DNA from 2 places in the Komagataeibacter sp. FNDCF1 genome. Region 2 is predicted to be linked to the other one. Evidence: riboswitches for the same ligand, from Rfam matches in the RefSeq annotation. Region 2 holds a riboswitch; the other holds the start of a gene.
The links. A riboswitch is a leader RNA that binds a small molecule or an ion and turns the genes downstream of it on or off. The one in region 2 is predicted to bind cobalamin.
Positions count from the first base shown of each region.

Region 1 (7,598 bases), 110 kb from region 2:
GACATCCGAAAAATCTTCCGCCGCCAGCAGCCCGCGCTCGGGATGCTGCCAGCGCAGCAGCGCTTCGATCTGGTCCACCTGCAGCGTACTGCAGTTCAGGATGGGCTGGTAATACACCTCGAACTGGTTGCGTTCCACGCCGCAGCGCGCCTCGCTCAGGATGGAAACACGCGCCTGCGCGCGTTCACGCAGGTTTTTCGTGAACATCTGCGACTGCTTGCCACCGGCGCGCTTGGCGGCGTACATCGCCATGTCCGCGTTCTTCTGCACGTCCTCCATCGTGTCGGTGCCATCGAGCAGGACCGCGCCGATACTGCCCGCCACGCTGACCGTGACTGTCTCGATATCGATGGGCCGTTCCAGAATGGCCTGCAGGCGGTCCATGTACCGCTCAAGCGAGATGTCCTCCAGCGTGCGGTGCAGGATGACGGCGAACTCGTCCCCCCCCAGCCGGCTGACCGGATCATCGGGATGGGTCAGTTCGATCAGGCGCGAGGCGATGGCACGCAGCACGATATCGCCCGCGTGGTGGCCATGCACGTCATTGATCTGCTTGAAGCCATCCAGGTCGAACATGGCCAGCGCGGGGGCGGGCTGACCCGTGCTGCCCGGTTCGCGGCAGCGCGCCAGTTCATCGGCCAGGGCCGTATTGAATCCCGCCCGGTTGAGCAGGCCGGTCAGGGTATCCGTCTCCGCCAGTTCACACAGGCGGTCGCGGGTGTTCATGAGTTCGGTAATCTCGAAGCGGCTGGCGACATACCCCTGGATCACGCCCTGCCGGTCCAGCTTGGGAATGATGGTGGTGGCCACCCAGTACAGCGAGCCGTCCTTCGCCCGGTTGCAGATATTGCCCTGCCACAGCTGCCCCGCCTTGATCGTGCGGCACAGGTCACGGAAGAAGTCCGCGTCATGATACCCGGAATTGACGATCCGGTGCGTGGAACCGACCAGTTCCTCACGCGAGTACTGGCTGATTTCGCAAAAGCGGTCATTCACGTAAGTGATGACCCCTTCGCTGTCGGTAATCGCGACGATCAGGACACTATCAACCAGATCAGCCCAGAAATCCGCATCCTGATGCGTCAGGGCCCGCAGCCGATCATCGTGTTGCAATGCCATCTTCCCGCCTGGAAACAATAATAAGAAGCAAATTAGGATGTTTCATGAAATCAGACCAGCAATGCTGGCGACCGTAAGACACAACATTCATGGTGAGGGAATAACGAACGAACCCTGCGCCTGCCGCGCCCGGAACCATTTTTCCAGTTCCGCCGGCGGAAGGGGCCGGGCAAACAGGTAGCCCTGCATCACATCACAATGCAGTTCCTCGAGCAACCGCCACTGCTGTTCGGTCTCGACCCCCTCCGTCACGACCGTCATGCCCAGCCTGCTGCCAATGCCGATGACCGCCATGGTCACGGCCTGGGCGTTGGTGTCATGCTCGAAGTCATTGATGAAACTGCGGTCGATCTTGATTTCGGTCAGCGGCAGGCGCGTCAGGCGCGAAAGCGATGAATAGCCGGTGCCGAAATCATCCATCGACAGCCCCACGTCAAGCCGCCGGATGGCGTGCAGCACCTCCTCGGTTTCGGTGCTGCTGTCCATCATCACGCTTTCGGTAATCTCCACCGTCAGGCGGTCGGGGGTCAGGCCATGCTCATTGAGCAGGTTGGCGATATATTCGGGCAGCGCGCGATTGCGGAAATGCACCGCCGACAGGTTGACCGCAACGGTGGGCACATGCACGCCGTCACGGTCCCACCGTACCATCTGGCTGCATGCTTCCTGCAGGGACCACCGCCCGATGGCCTCGATCTGCCCGGTCTCCTCCGCCACGGCAATGAAGCGTGAGGGATAGATGTTGCCCAGCGTCGGATGGTGCCACCGTGACAGGGCCTCCACCCCGTACAGGCCACCGGTCATGGTTTCCACCTGCGGCTGGTAATGCAGGTTCAGCATACCCTTGGAGAGCGAATCACGCAGCGCCGAGCCCAGCATGAGCCGTTCCTGCGCCACCTGGTTCTTCTCATGGCCTGCAAAGCGATAGAGACCGCGCCCGTCCTCCTTGGCCTGCCTTGCCGCCGCATCGGCAAGGCTGAGCAGGGATTCACTGTCCGGACCGTTCTCGGGGAAGGTGCTGATGCCGACGGAGCAGGAAATGGTAAGGGTGTTTTCCTCCACCTGCAGCGGCCTGGCTATGGCATTGATCAGCTTTTCCGCAAACTGCTCGGCGCGCGCATGCGTGCAGTCGGGCACGACGATGATGAACTCGTCACCGCCCGAACGGCTGACAATGTATTCATCATTGACCAGCGTGCGGATCCGGCGCCCGATCTCGATGAGGAAACGGTCGGCGTTCACATGGCCCAGCGCATCGTTGATGTCACGGAAGCGGTCTATGTCGACCATGAACAGCGTGAACCGGCTGTCCCCGCCGCGCATGATCAGGCGCTCGATGACATTATGCAGCGACGTGCGGTTGAGCAGCCCGGTCAGGCTGTCGAAATTGGAAAGCTGGGCAATGTGCTGGCGCGTCTCGTTCTGCTCGATCGCCAGCGCGCAGAAGGGCATGCAGGTTGACACCACGCGCTGCGGCCATGCCACGTCCGTCCCGCTTTCGCGCAGGTACAGCGCGAAAATGCCCATGACCTGCCCGCTGCGCGAAATGATGGCTGACGCGCAGCACTGCTCCAGCCCCAGCGAACGCGCAAGGTTGACATGGCCATCCCATATCACCGCGTTGGCGCTGTCGGGCTTGCTGCGCAGCATCTCGACCTGTTCGGGGGTCAGTTCCATGCCGTCCAGCGCCGTACGGTAGCGGTTGGGCATGCCGGGGGCGGCCGAGACCACAAGCCTGCGCCGCGAGCGGTCGAGCAGCATGAGCGCCCCCACGCCGTCGGGCACGAAACCGTCCACCCGGCGGCACAGCAGATCACCCACCTCCTGTATGCTCAGGTCGGACGCCAGTGCCTGGAGGATGTCGTTCTGCAGGATCAGGATCTTGCGCTGACGGCTCTGCTCCGTCACATCCTTCATGACGGCGATGTAGTAGATCTTGCTCGTACCGGCCAGCTGCACGCGGGAAATGGACAGTTCGCCACACACATATTCGCCATTGGCGCGCGTGAACTCCACCTCCCGCGATGTACCGACGATCCGGCCGATCCCGGTCTCACGGTTGCGGTCGATGTAGCCGTCATGCTGCGCGCGCTCGGCAATGGGCACAAGGCAGCTTACGTTCTGGCCAATCACCTGTGCACGCGGCAGGCCCCATATCCGTTCGGCCGCGGCATTGAACAGGATGACGATGTTATGCTCATCAATCACGACCATGGGATCAATGGCCTGTTCCATGGCTGAAAGCAGGACATCGGCGCTAATTTTCGGCTGATCCACCGTAAACTCCAGAGCATTGGCACGGGTATGGTCCGCACCATATGAGATCACTGTATCCTGGCAGCACCAGGCATGGCAGCCGACCGGATTGCGGTCAGGCCACAGGCGCATGGACCCGCAGATCCGCGCCCGACCCTAGTATGCACGGGCCACGCGGAAAATGACATGCCTCAATCCTGACACAAACCGGTCAGTCCCGGCGGCGCTCCAGGTCCTGGGGCAGCATGCCCGCCAGCGGGCGGCAGGCATAGGCGCTTTCATTTTCCGGCTGGGGCACGTTCTGGCGCAGTTCCGCCGCACCGGCGGCCACGGCCCGCCAGGCCGCCTGGGCCAGCGCCTTGCGGCTGGGGAAATCATCGGGATCAAGTGCGGGGTGCAGCAGCACGGTCGCGCGCATCGACCGCCACTTGAGCAGCTGCCACACATGCGGGCCAAGCTCCATGTCCCCATACCATGCAAAGACCGGCCTGCGCGTGCGGTTGACCGGCACGCCCTCCAGCTGGTCATACACGACCGAGACAGGCTGGATCAGCGGCGTCATGCCGGGGCGGGCGGCAATGGCCGCGGCCTCGCTTTCCGGTTCGGCCGGGGCCTTGCCCGGTGGCAGGCGCGGCGGCTTGGCAATGGCGAAAAAGGCCGACAGGAACGGCAGGACACGTGAACCGTCCGATGATGTCCCCTCGGGGAACAGGATCAGGTTATCGCCTTCGACCATCAGCCGGTGCAGCATCTCGTCACGCTCGCGCCCGGTCGTGCTGCGCTGGCGGCTGACGAATATGGTCCGGCCAATGCGCGAGACCAGCCCCATGATGGGCCAGCCCTCGATATCGCCCTTGGCCACGAAATTGGAGGGCAGCACCGTGCCCAGCACTGGCACGTCAAGCCATGTGGAATGGTTGGACACATAGATGACGGGCCGCTCGCCACGCTGGCGCGCCCTGCGCCCGCCCACGCCGCCCGCCCTGCGGCCAACCACCCGTATGCGCAGCGACAGCAGCAGGCACAGCCCGCCCCAGACCATGCGCGTCCAGCGGATCTTGGCTGTGCCGGGCACCAGCAGCAGCACCGCCTCGAACCCGACCGAGAGCGGAACCCAGACGGTAATGGCCGCAAGCCTGCCCACCCCGCGTGCGGTGCGCATGCATGCGCGCGCGCGCCCCGACGGCACGACCGTCGCGGTTGCAATGGCATGCGCTGCAACCGAACCGGCTTCGGGCGCAATCACCTGACGCGCGGCACGCGGCGCAGGCCGGGACTGGACGGGCGATGAAGAACGGCGCCGGGCAAGACGGCGGATGAAATCGGCGATCATGCGCCTATCCATAGCCCTTCATCATGGCGTGCGACAATATGGGGCAGACGGGGCGGGCGGCTGGCGTGCCATGCATGCAACGCCGCGCCCGGCCACCGTCACGCTTCGTCCCTCCCCGTCGGCAGGCCGCACGCCGGGGCCTGCGTATACTCAGCCGTAACGGACGGACCGGCGCGCCAGCATGCGGTCGGCCATGACACCGAACAGCAGCCCGAGTCCCCCCCACAGTACCAGCTGCATGCCCAGCGCCGCTTCACGGAAGCGCCACAGCACGCTGGCGGGAAAATTGTCAGGCACTTCATTGAAGTCGGGCAGCACGGCCTGCAACACGGCAACCAGCACCACGAACAGTGCCGCGCCACATAGCGTGCCCCCCCAGTTGCCCAGGCCTGCCGCCAGCTTGCGGCCCGCCAGCACGGCCAGCGTCAGGGCACAGAGCGAGAAGATGACCATCTCGAAATAGGTCGCGGTGCGCAGCCCGAGGGTTGCGGGCTGGCCCACGGCGGGGGGATTGGCCGGGTATTTCAGGCCCGGCACCAGCACCACCGCAAGGAAACCCGCCCCCGCCAGCAGCAGGGCCAGCATGCGTGGCGAAAAGCGGCCAAGCCGCCCGTAGGCGGCGGCAAATACCAGCGAGAACAGCCCGCCATAGGCCGCGCCATACATGATGGCGGCCGTCAGCATGCCAAAGGTGGCCTGCACCCCACGGCTGATCAGTTCAGGCTCCGGCGGTTCACCGGCGGCGGCATCCCGTGCCGATTCAAAGGCAATGGCCAGATTGACCTGCGGTTCCCCGAACACCCGGGCGAAAAGGAAGGCAAGACAGGCGGCAAGGATGCCGGCCAGCATGCCACGCAGCAGAAGACGGCCGGCCATCAGGCGGCACCGTGGCGCGCAGGGGGGAATGAAAGGGACATGGGTTCAGAGCTCCTGTCGGGAAAGCGCGTCCCGTAACGGAATGATATCCTGATCCGCCGGAGAGGTCTGACTTCCGCATGCGACACGCGGTATACAGTGGCGCGACCGTGCCGGTTTCACACCGGCTTCTCCCCTGCGGATGACGCGGGATCAGTCAATAACGCGCCCTGCCCCCAAGTCAAACACAAAGGGGCATGCACCCTATTTTGCCGCTGGTGGCAGGGAAACCGGGCTGGCACTGCCCTGTGCCGCGCGCCACTGCCGCAACGCATCGAGCGTGCGGCCGACATGTCCGTTGGGAGACAGGGCGCTGTAGGCGTACACCACCTTGCCATCGGGGGCGATGACATAGGATGTGCGGCTGGCGCGGTTGAGCAGCGGCAGGCGGCTGTCATACAGTCGTGCGATCTGGCCCTGCGGGTCGGCCGCGACGGGGAAGCGGCCATGCCCCTCGCTGACCGAAAAGCGGTCCAGTGTCGGCATGTCATCGGTGGACACGCCGATGACCGAGGCCCCCAGCGCCTTGTACTGGTCCATCGCATCGGCGAATTCATGCGCTTCGATGGTGCAGCCACGGGTAAAGGCGGCCGGATAGAAATACAGCACCACCGGCCCCTGCCGCAGCGCATCGGCCAGGCGGAAACTGAACTCGCTGCCATTGCGCGTGGCCTGTGCATCGAACAGGGGCGCCTGACTGCCAACCGGCAGGGCCGCGCGCGCGGGGGAAAAGCAGATGAAGCCCGCGAACGCCATCACACCCACAAGCGGAAGGCACAGCCCCGGCAGGGACCAGCGGGAACGCCTGTAAAAATACCTCATGGTTCCTCACACCCCGGATACGGGGTCAATGCCATCATGTGGCCGGGCCATCATGTGGCTGGCGGCAGGACCTGGCAGCCGGAGCCACCCAGCTTCTGGCAGGCCTGTTCCGCAGCCTCGTGCGATAGGCCGGTCAGCCTTGCACGATAGACATGACCATGATGCGATGCAACGCTTGCGACCTGCGTATGCACCCCGCTGGCCGAAATCCTGGCCCGTGCCTGCCCTGCCGCATGTTCCGCCTGCCCGGCCGAGCCATAGGCCCCGACCTGCACCATCCAGCCATGGCCAGTCGCCATGGTGATCACGCCGGGCTGGGTGCCGGCCGCGGCCATGGGTACGATGCCGCTCTGCTCACGCGCGCTCCATGCCGCCCGTACGGCCGCCGCCTCGGGCGGGGGGGTATCGGCTGCGGTGCCACCGGGCACGGAGGCCAGCAGCTGGCGGCCCCGGCTGCGCCCGCCCCGGCTGTTCTGGGCGGCCTGGGCGCGGGCAAAGGCGCGCGATTCGATCAGCAGGTCGGCCTGTGAGCGGTTGACCGGCGAACTTCCGGCGATTTTCGGCCCGATGGAGGCCACGTAATCGCGCGTTTCCTTGGGCAGGGTGTGGTAGCGGTCAAGAAAATCATCCAGCCGTCCGGGCCCGCTGTTATAGGCGGCCAGGAAACCGGGGGAGCCGTAGATGTCGTACATCTCGCGGATATAGGCGGTGCCTGCCACGATATTGTCGTGCGGCTCGAACGCATCGGGGCCGAGACTGTAGCGCGCACGCATTTCGTCATAGGTGGGGGGCATGAGCTGCATGAGCCCCATCGCGCCGGGCAGCGAGGTGACGAATTCCCCATTGCGGTAAAGCTGCCCCCCCGACTCGCGCTGCATGACCTGCCGGATCCAGATCGCCGGCACATCGAAACGCTGCGAGGCTTCATTGATATAGGGGCCCCAGGGGTCCTCCGGCGGGCCGGGCGGGGCGTAGCTGGTATGGGCACGGGCGCGATAGGAATCGGCCTCGTGGATCATCTGCTCCTCACTCATTTCGCGAGGGCCGCTGCTGGCGCAGGCTGCCAGCGCACCGGCCAGACCCAGCGCCAGCCACCGCATGGCGCGCCGGCAGGATGGGGAAGACGATGGAGAGGGCGCGCGCCCTCCGTCAG
Region 1 covers NZ_JAIWOT010000001.1:2,205,759-2,213,356, forward strand. The annotation lists gene LDL32_RS10445 (bifunctional diguanylate cyclase/phosphodiesterase) at 1-1,119, opposite strand, end outside; gene LDL32_RS10450 (EAL domain-containing protein) at 1,207-3,507, opposite strand; gene LDL32_RS10455 (lysophospholipid acyltransferase family protein) at 3,587-4,708, opposite strand; gene LDL32_RS10460 (CbtA family protein) at 4,859-5,584, opposite strand; cobalamin riboswitch at 5,650-5,797, opposite strand; gene LDL32_RS10465 (peroxiredoxin) at 5,828-6,445, opposite strand; gene LDL32_RS10470 (transglycosylase SLT domain-containing protein) at 6,496-7,545, opposite strand.
Region 1: linked by a shared signal. The riboswitch ahead of LDL32_RS10460 (CbtA family protein) and the one ahead of LDL32_RS10995 (carbohydrate porin) in region 2 are both predicted to bind cobalamin.

Region 2 (7,598 bases):
TTACGGCCCTGCTGCCGCCCCGGCAGGCGAAACGCGGGCTGGTACTCATGGACCCGCCCTTTGAACACAGGGATGAGTTTGCCCGTCTGGCGCAGGCCATCATCACGGCCAGACGGCGCTTTGCCACCGGCATTGTCGCCGCCTGGTACCCCATCAAGCACCGGGCGCCGACGCGCGCTTTCCTCAACAGCCTCAGGGATGCGGGCCAGCGCAACCTGCTTGCCCTTGAACTGACACTGCGCCCACCACTTGACCCCGCACGGCTTAATGGCAGCGGCCTGCTGGTCGCCAACCCGCCTTTCCGGTTCGATCACACCGCGCGCGCCATTCTGGACAGCCTGTGCCCTGTTCTGGGCGATGAGGGCGCTCAGGCCAGCGTGGAATGGGTCGTGCCAGAATAAGGCGGCAATCCGCGCCCGCACGGTTGCATCGGGCAGCGGCATGGCTGATCCTGCCTTTTTCCCGGTCCGTGTCAGGTTGTGCCATGTCAACGCCAAGCGCCCATATTGCCGTCATTGGCAGCACGAATATCGATTTTGTCATGCATGTTACCCGTTTCGCCCGGCCGGGGGAGACGATGCATGTGCTGTCCTCGGCCACCGGGCTGGGGGGCAAGGGCGCCAACCAGGCCATGGCAGTGGCCAGGCTGGGGCGGGCCGTGGCCCTGGCGGGCTGGACCGGGCGTGACATGCTGGCCACCATGGCACGCACGACGCTGGAGGATGCCGGGGTCGATACACGCTGGCTGCTGGAAGATGCCGCCACGGGCACCGGGCGGGCCTTCATCACCATCAACCATGCGGGCGAGAACCAGATCCTGGTGGATGGCGGTGCGAACATGGCGCATACCCACACATCCTGCCCCCGGATCCTGCCTGCCCTGACAGGCGCCGGACTGGTCATGATGCAGATGGAAATGGACCCCGACCTCATGCTGGCCGTGGCGCGCCACGCGCGGGCGCATGCCATACCGGTCATGCTGGATCCGGCCCCCGTCCCCGCGCATGGCCTGCCGGACGCACTCTGGGCGCTGGCCGATATCCTGACCCCCAACGAACACGAAACCGCTGCCCTGACCGGCGTCATGCCCGTGGATGAAACAACGGCCCTTGCCGCCGCGCGCATCCTGCACGGACGCGGCGTAGGCACCGCTATCATCAAGCTGGGGCACAGGGGTGTGGTCTATTCCGCGCCCGGCGCGCAGGGGTTCGTGCCACCCTTCCGGGTTCATGCCATTGATACGGTGGCGGCAGGTGACTGCTTCAACGCGGGGCTGGCCACGGCACTGGTGGGGGGCGCCACGCCGGGTCAGGCCGTGCGCCTTGCCGCCGCATGCGGCGCGCTGGCCACGACGCGCGCGGGCGCGGCGCAGGCCGCCCCCACGATGCCGGAGGTGAAGGCCCTGCTGGCGCAGCAGCCAGAAGCATGATCTTGCACACTTATCGGGAAACGCTATAGTCCTGCCCGACAAGTCAACGGTCCCGTGCAGACGGGTGAGAAAGGGAATGCCGTCAGTTCCGGCAGGGTGAATGCCCGGGGACGCAGTCGGCAGCTGTACCCGCAACTGTAGGCGGAGAGTACGTCATCCGGCGCTGCAGCCGCAGCAACCACTGGCCCCGGCCGGGAAGGGGGATGACATGCAAGGACCCGCAAGCCAGGAGACCTGCCGTTGTCCTTTACCATGTCGCCGGGCGGGCCTGACCGGAGATGGATGCCAGAGCATGCGCCAGATTACCTGAAATCCCGTTACACCGCACCAGCGGCGGCACCGGCATGGGGCTGCCAGTCTTCCGGTTCCATCGGGGCCGGACCCATCCTGACGGGATGTTCCCTTTCATGAAGATATTCCATACGCCGCAACAGCGCACGGCCCTGCCATGCGCTGTACTTGCAGCCTGCACCTGCGCCATGACTGCCCACGCGCAGGTCCCCCGCACCCAGATTGCCGACGGGCGCGCCCGCCTGGGCAATTCCACACCGCTGATCCAGCAGATCGACCCGGCAACGGTGCGTGAGTCCCAGCGCGCGCAGGCCGATGCGCAGGAGAAGACCGCCGGTGAGGACAGGCCGGACACCAGCGGCAACCTGCTGGGTGACATGGGTGGGGCCCGGCCGTGGCTGTACAGGCACGGCATCAGCTTCGACATTCAGGAAGTGGATGAACTGTGGGGCAACGCCACCGGCGGCACCCCCAGCACCAATGGCGATGGACAGGGATCAGGCACCGGCCCCGCCTATGATGGCGTGACAATGCCGACACTGACCGTCGATCTCGAAAAGCTCTTCGGCCTGAAGGGCGGGCTGTTCAATGTCAGCGCGCTGCAGACGCGCGGGCGCTCCATCTCGCAGGATCACCTGAACAACTTCAACCCCGTAAGCGGGTTCGAGGCCGACCGCTCCACCCGCCTGTTCGAACTGTGGTACCAGCAGTCCTTCCTCGGGGGGAAACTGGACGTGAAGATCGGCCAGCAGGACCTTGATACCGAATTCCTGATCAGCGATTACGGGGCGCTCTACCTCAATGCCAATTTCGGCTGGCCCATGGCGCCATCGGTCAACCTGTATGGGGGCGGCCCGTCCTGGCCGCTGTCCTCGCCCGCCGTGCGCATCCGCTACCGCCCGAGCGAGAAATTCACCTTCATGTTCGCCGCCGCCGATGACAACCCGCCGGGCAACCGCTCCAACTCCTTTGGCATCCAGGGCGGCAACCCGGTCGATCCCACCAACCAGACCACCAATGATGGCAGCGGCACCCGGTTCAACATGGGCACCGGCGCGCTGCTGATCACCGAACTGCAATACGCGCTCAACCCCCAGCCCGATGACATGTCCAACGTCACAAAAAATCCCGGCCTGCCGGGCGTGTACAAGCTGGGTGGCTATTACGACACTGCAAAATTTCCCGATTACCGCTACAACACCCAGGGCCAGTCGCTCGGCGCCAGTGGCGGCACCCCGCGCTGGGACCGGGGCAACTGGATGGTCTACGGCATCATCGACCAGATGGTCTGGCGTCCCTCGCTTACCTCCGCCCGCTCGCTAGGCGTGTTCGCGCGCGCCACCGGCAACAGCGGCGACCGCAACATGATCAGCTTCGCCATTGACGCGGGCGTGAACCTGAAGGCCCCGTTCCGCGGTCGCGACAACGACACCATCGGCCTGGGCTGGGGCATCGGCCGCGCCAGTTCGGGCCAGCGCGCATACGACCGCACCAGCGGGTCACTGGTGCAGGGCAACGAGAACCATCTGGAACTGACCTATCAGGCACAGGTCACGCCATGGATGGTGATGCAGCCTGACTTCCAGTACGTCTGGCATCCCGCCGGCGGGGGCAGCGACCCGTCATATCCCTGGTGCCGCACGGGGAACGAGGCGGTATTCGGACTGCATGCCAGCGTAAATTTCTGACCTGCGCGACTGTCCCGTGAAGGAGGATGGCAACCGGACGGGTGGCCTGTCCGTGACAGGGAATGGCAGTGCTGCCGCCCGTCATCTTCCAGAAGACAAGAGAAGACAAAAGCACAGACCGGGCTTGTAAATTTATCTTGTTGTGGGGGCGTGTTCCCTCCTGTACCCCGGATGGCACGGGCATGTGAAATCACCATGTGCCGCAATGTAAAAAGGATAAGAACCATTGCGCCGTCTTGTTGCTTTATGTCTTCCGCTTGGTATGGCCGCCTGCGCGCAGCACACGCCCCGCCCGATGGTGAATTACTGCCAGCAGCCCGCCGTGGCATCCGCCATCGTGGCCATTGCCAACCAGACCACGCCCGGCGCATCCCCCGCCCGGCATTTTGAGGATGGCACGATAAAAAGCGCCGTCTATAACGACCACATGCAGGTCATGTCCTGCCACGGCACGCTGCTGCGCCAGGACGGCACCCGGCAGGATGGCGTGGCCGTTGCCCGCCTGCCCCACATGCGCACGGGCTGGAAGGAAATATGGACAACCACCGCCGCCAGCCACCAGTGGGTATCGGATGCCGATATCAGCAGGAACAGGCAGGAACGCTACGCCACCTATTACGAACACACGCCACAGGCGTGCAAACCCTACGCCCATGACCTGTTCTTCGGTACACCCAAATCGGACAGGGACACCCAGCACCTGCGCGAGACGCTGTACGACTGTCTGGCCGAACACAATGTCAAGCCGATGCGCCCCGTATCGGGGGTGGACCATACCTACAGCCCGTTTGGCATGAACTTCTACATTCCGTACTACACGAATGTCAGCCCGGACGATAACGGTCCCTTCCTGTACTGAACGGAGCCATATGCCGCGCCATGGCCATCCTGCCGCTCATCCGCTTCCCGCATGCCTGCCTGCAGCAGGTGGCCGATCCTGTTGACGCCACCAGCGCACGGACCGCGCAACTGGCGCGTGACCTGCTGGAGACCATGCATGCCGCACCGGGCATAGGCATCACGGCATGTCACGTCGGCATTCCGCTGCGGCTGGTGGTGATTGACCTGCCCGATGGCCCCGGCCCGCGCATCTACGCCAACCCCGACATCATCTGGCACAATACCGAAACCGCCACGGCGGAAGAAGGCAGCGTGTCCATGCCCGGCATCCATGCTCCCGTCACCCGCCCCGCACGCGTGCGGGTGCGCCATACCGGGCTGGATGGCATCATGATGGAAGAGGAAGCCGGGGGGCTGCTGGCGGTCTGCCTGCAGCACGAAATTGACCAGATCAACGGCATTTTCTGGACGCGCCGCCTCTCCCCCCTGCGGCGCGACCGGGCAATGAAGCGCTACAGCCGACAGGCGCGCCTGAACGGGGCTGGCTAGTCCACCCTGCCATCATCAAGCATGTAGCCGCTGGAGCGTACGGTACGGATCAGGTCCGCCCCTCCATTGGCATTCAGGGCGAGACGCAGCCTGCGGATGTGTACATCCACCGTGCGTTCCTCCACATGGATGCGGTCATCCCACGCGGCGGCCAGGATTTCCGCGCGTGAGAACACCCGGCGCGGGTTGCGCAGCAGGTGCAGCAGGATCCGGTATTCGGTGGGGCCAAGGGCGATGGTACTCCCGCCCCGCGTGACCCGGCGGCCACCATGGTCCACCGTTATGTCGGCAAAGCCGAGCACATCGGCATGCTGGTCCGCCGCCCCACGTCCGGCGCACCGCCGCATGACGGCACGCACGCGCGCATGCAACACATCCATCCCGCATGGCTTGACCAGATAGTCATCCGCCCCGGTATCGAGCGCATGGATGGAATCATGCTCCTCCCCCCGCGCGGTCAGCATGATGACCGGCAGGTAACGCGTGGCCGTGGCCATGCGCAGCCTGCGGCACAGATCCACCCCGGACAGGCCCGGCATCATCCAGTCCAGCAGCACCAGATCGGGCTTCCACTCCGTTACCTCCCGCAGGGCGTCCAGGCCGTTGTCCACCGGCATGACGGCATGCCCCGCCGCTTCAAGGTTGTAGGACAGCATGACGGACAGGGCGGCATCATCCTCGGCCACAAGAATGCGCAGCGGCCGGTCAACCTGCGGGTTCACGGCACCTGGCTCCCCTGCCCCGAAAAGCTGCCGCGCGGGCGAACCACCGGCAGGATCTCGCCGGTTGCCGTGTAGTACACGCGCTCGGCAATATTGGTGGCGTGATCGCCGATACGCTCAAGGTTCTTGGCAATGAACAGCAGGTGGGTGCAGGCGCCGATGTTGCGCGGGTCTTCCATCATGTAGGTAACCAGTTCACGGAACATGGCGTTGTAGAGTTCATCCACCGCCGTGTCGGACTGCCAGACTTCACGCGCAAGGCCGGCATTGCGCTGGCTGAGTGCATCGATCGCACGGCGCAGGTTGTCCTGCACCAGCCGCCCCATGCCACGCAGGCCACTGAGAGAGACGCGCGAGTTCACCAGTTCCACGCGCAGCGAACGCCGGGCGATGGAAGCCGCGCAGTCCCCGATGCGTTCCATGTCCCCCGTGATCTTGAGTGCGGAGACAACCTCGCGCAGATCTTCCGCCACGGGTGAGCGCAGGGCGAGGATGCGGATGACCATGGCCTCCACGTCGCGCTCCAGCGTGTCGACCTGGGGGTCGAGGTCGGAGGCGATGCCTGCGGCATTTTCATCCATGTCGGCAATGGCGGCGACAGCCTGCGAGGTCTGCCGTTCCACCAGCCCGCCCATGCGTGCCATCATGGAGCGCAACTGCTCGAGTTCCTGTTCGTAACTGCTTACGATATGTGCCGATTCCTGTCCCACCCGCAAACCTTTCCACCTGTCCGCACATTTATGCGGGATATGCCCGATATCCGGGCTTACGATACGCCACACGAGTATACTATATCGGTCCCGCATTTGTTCAAGGCGATGTCATACCCGCCCGCGCTGGCACATAATAATGAAATAAAAAGATTTTTGCAGGAACATCCCATGCCGCATGCCCCCTACTGCCCCGATGCGCCGCCTGTGTGCCCCCTTTCGTACCGGCTGGCGCTGGGCGTGGCCCTTGGTGCCCTGATGGGCATGGGGTCGGGGCCCGCGCGCGCGGCGGCAGCCAGCGGCACGTCCGCGCCCGTTCCCTCCACCCACCCGCGGCAGGGCGTGACCGCCCCGCAGCCAGGGGTGGAAACCCTGACCGTGACCAGCCAGCATGTGGTGGGCACCCAGCCCGGCGGTGGCCTGATCCGGGAGGAAGACGCCCCGAAATCGGTCAGCACCATCGGCACGGACTTCATGCGCAAGCAGGCCCCGAGTGCCACGGCATTCGACATGGTCAGCCTGCTGCCCGGCGCCAATGTCGCCTCATCCGATGCGCTGGGGTTTTCGCCCCAGACCAACATCACCGTGCGCGGGCTGGGGGGGGATTCCATCGGCTACCTGCTTGAGGGCATGCCGCTGAATGATATCGCCTATTACAACGGCTATCCCGGCCAGTTCGCCGATACCGAGAATTACCAGAGCGTCTCGCTCGCCCAGGGGTCGGCCGACCTCGATGCCCCGGTGCTCAACGCGGCGGGGGGGCTGATGGACATGACCTTCCGCGACCCGTCGCTGCGCGCGGGGGGATATGCGGATGTCTCTTACGGGTCATACAACACCAACCGGCAGTTCCTGCGGCTGGAAACCGGGCAGATCGGCAATACGGGCCTGCGTGGCTTCGTATCCTACTCCCACGGCTATACCGATAACTGGCGCGGTCCCGGCCATGACGAGCGCCAGCACATCGACTTCAAGTTCCTGCGCGAATGGGGCGATGGCAACCGGGTCTCGCTGATCGGCACATGGAACACGATGGTGGCCAGCTACTACCCCACGGTGGACAAGGCGGACTGGCAGGCGCAGGGGCCACATGGCGTGGCCAACAACCTGGCCGCCACCTACAACCCGAACAATGCCGCTGGCGGCACCGATTACTGGGAACTGTACCGCCAGCCCGAACGCATTGCCTACATGGCCGCCCCCGCGCGCTTCACGCTGGCGCGCGGCCTGCACCTCAAGGTCACGCCCTACGCGCAGTGGAGCTATGGCAACGCCCCCAGCGGCACGACCATGGGGGATGCCGGGCTGTGTGAGGGTTCGGGGGGCTGTGATGCGGATGCGGTCGTACGCGCCAACTGGACCCAGGCCA
Region 2 covers NZ_JAIWOT010000001.1:2,320,152-2,327,749, forward strand. The annotation lists gene LDL32_RS10985 (23S rRNA (adenine(2030)-N(6))-methyltransferase RlmJ) at 1-401, shown strand, start outside; gene LDL32_RS10990 (ribokinase) at 485-1,429, shown strand; cobalamin riboswitch at 1,460-1,686, shown strand; gene LDL32_RS10995 (carbohydrate porin) at 1,909-3,408, shown strand; gene LDL32_RS11000 (hypothetical protein) at 3,635-4,267, shown strand; gene LDL32_RS11005 (peptide deformylase) at 4,288-4,797, shown strand; gene LDL32_RS11010 (response regulator) at 4,794-5,519, opposite strand; gene phoU (phosphate signaling complex protein PhoU) at 5,516-6,229, opposite strand; gene LDL32_RS11020 (TonB-dependent receptor) at 6,401-7,598, shown strand, end outside.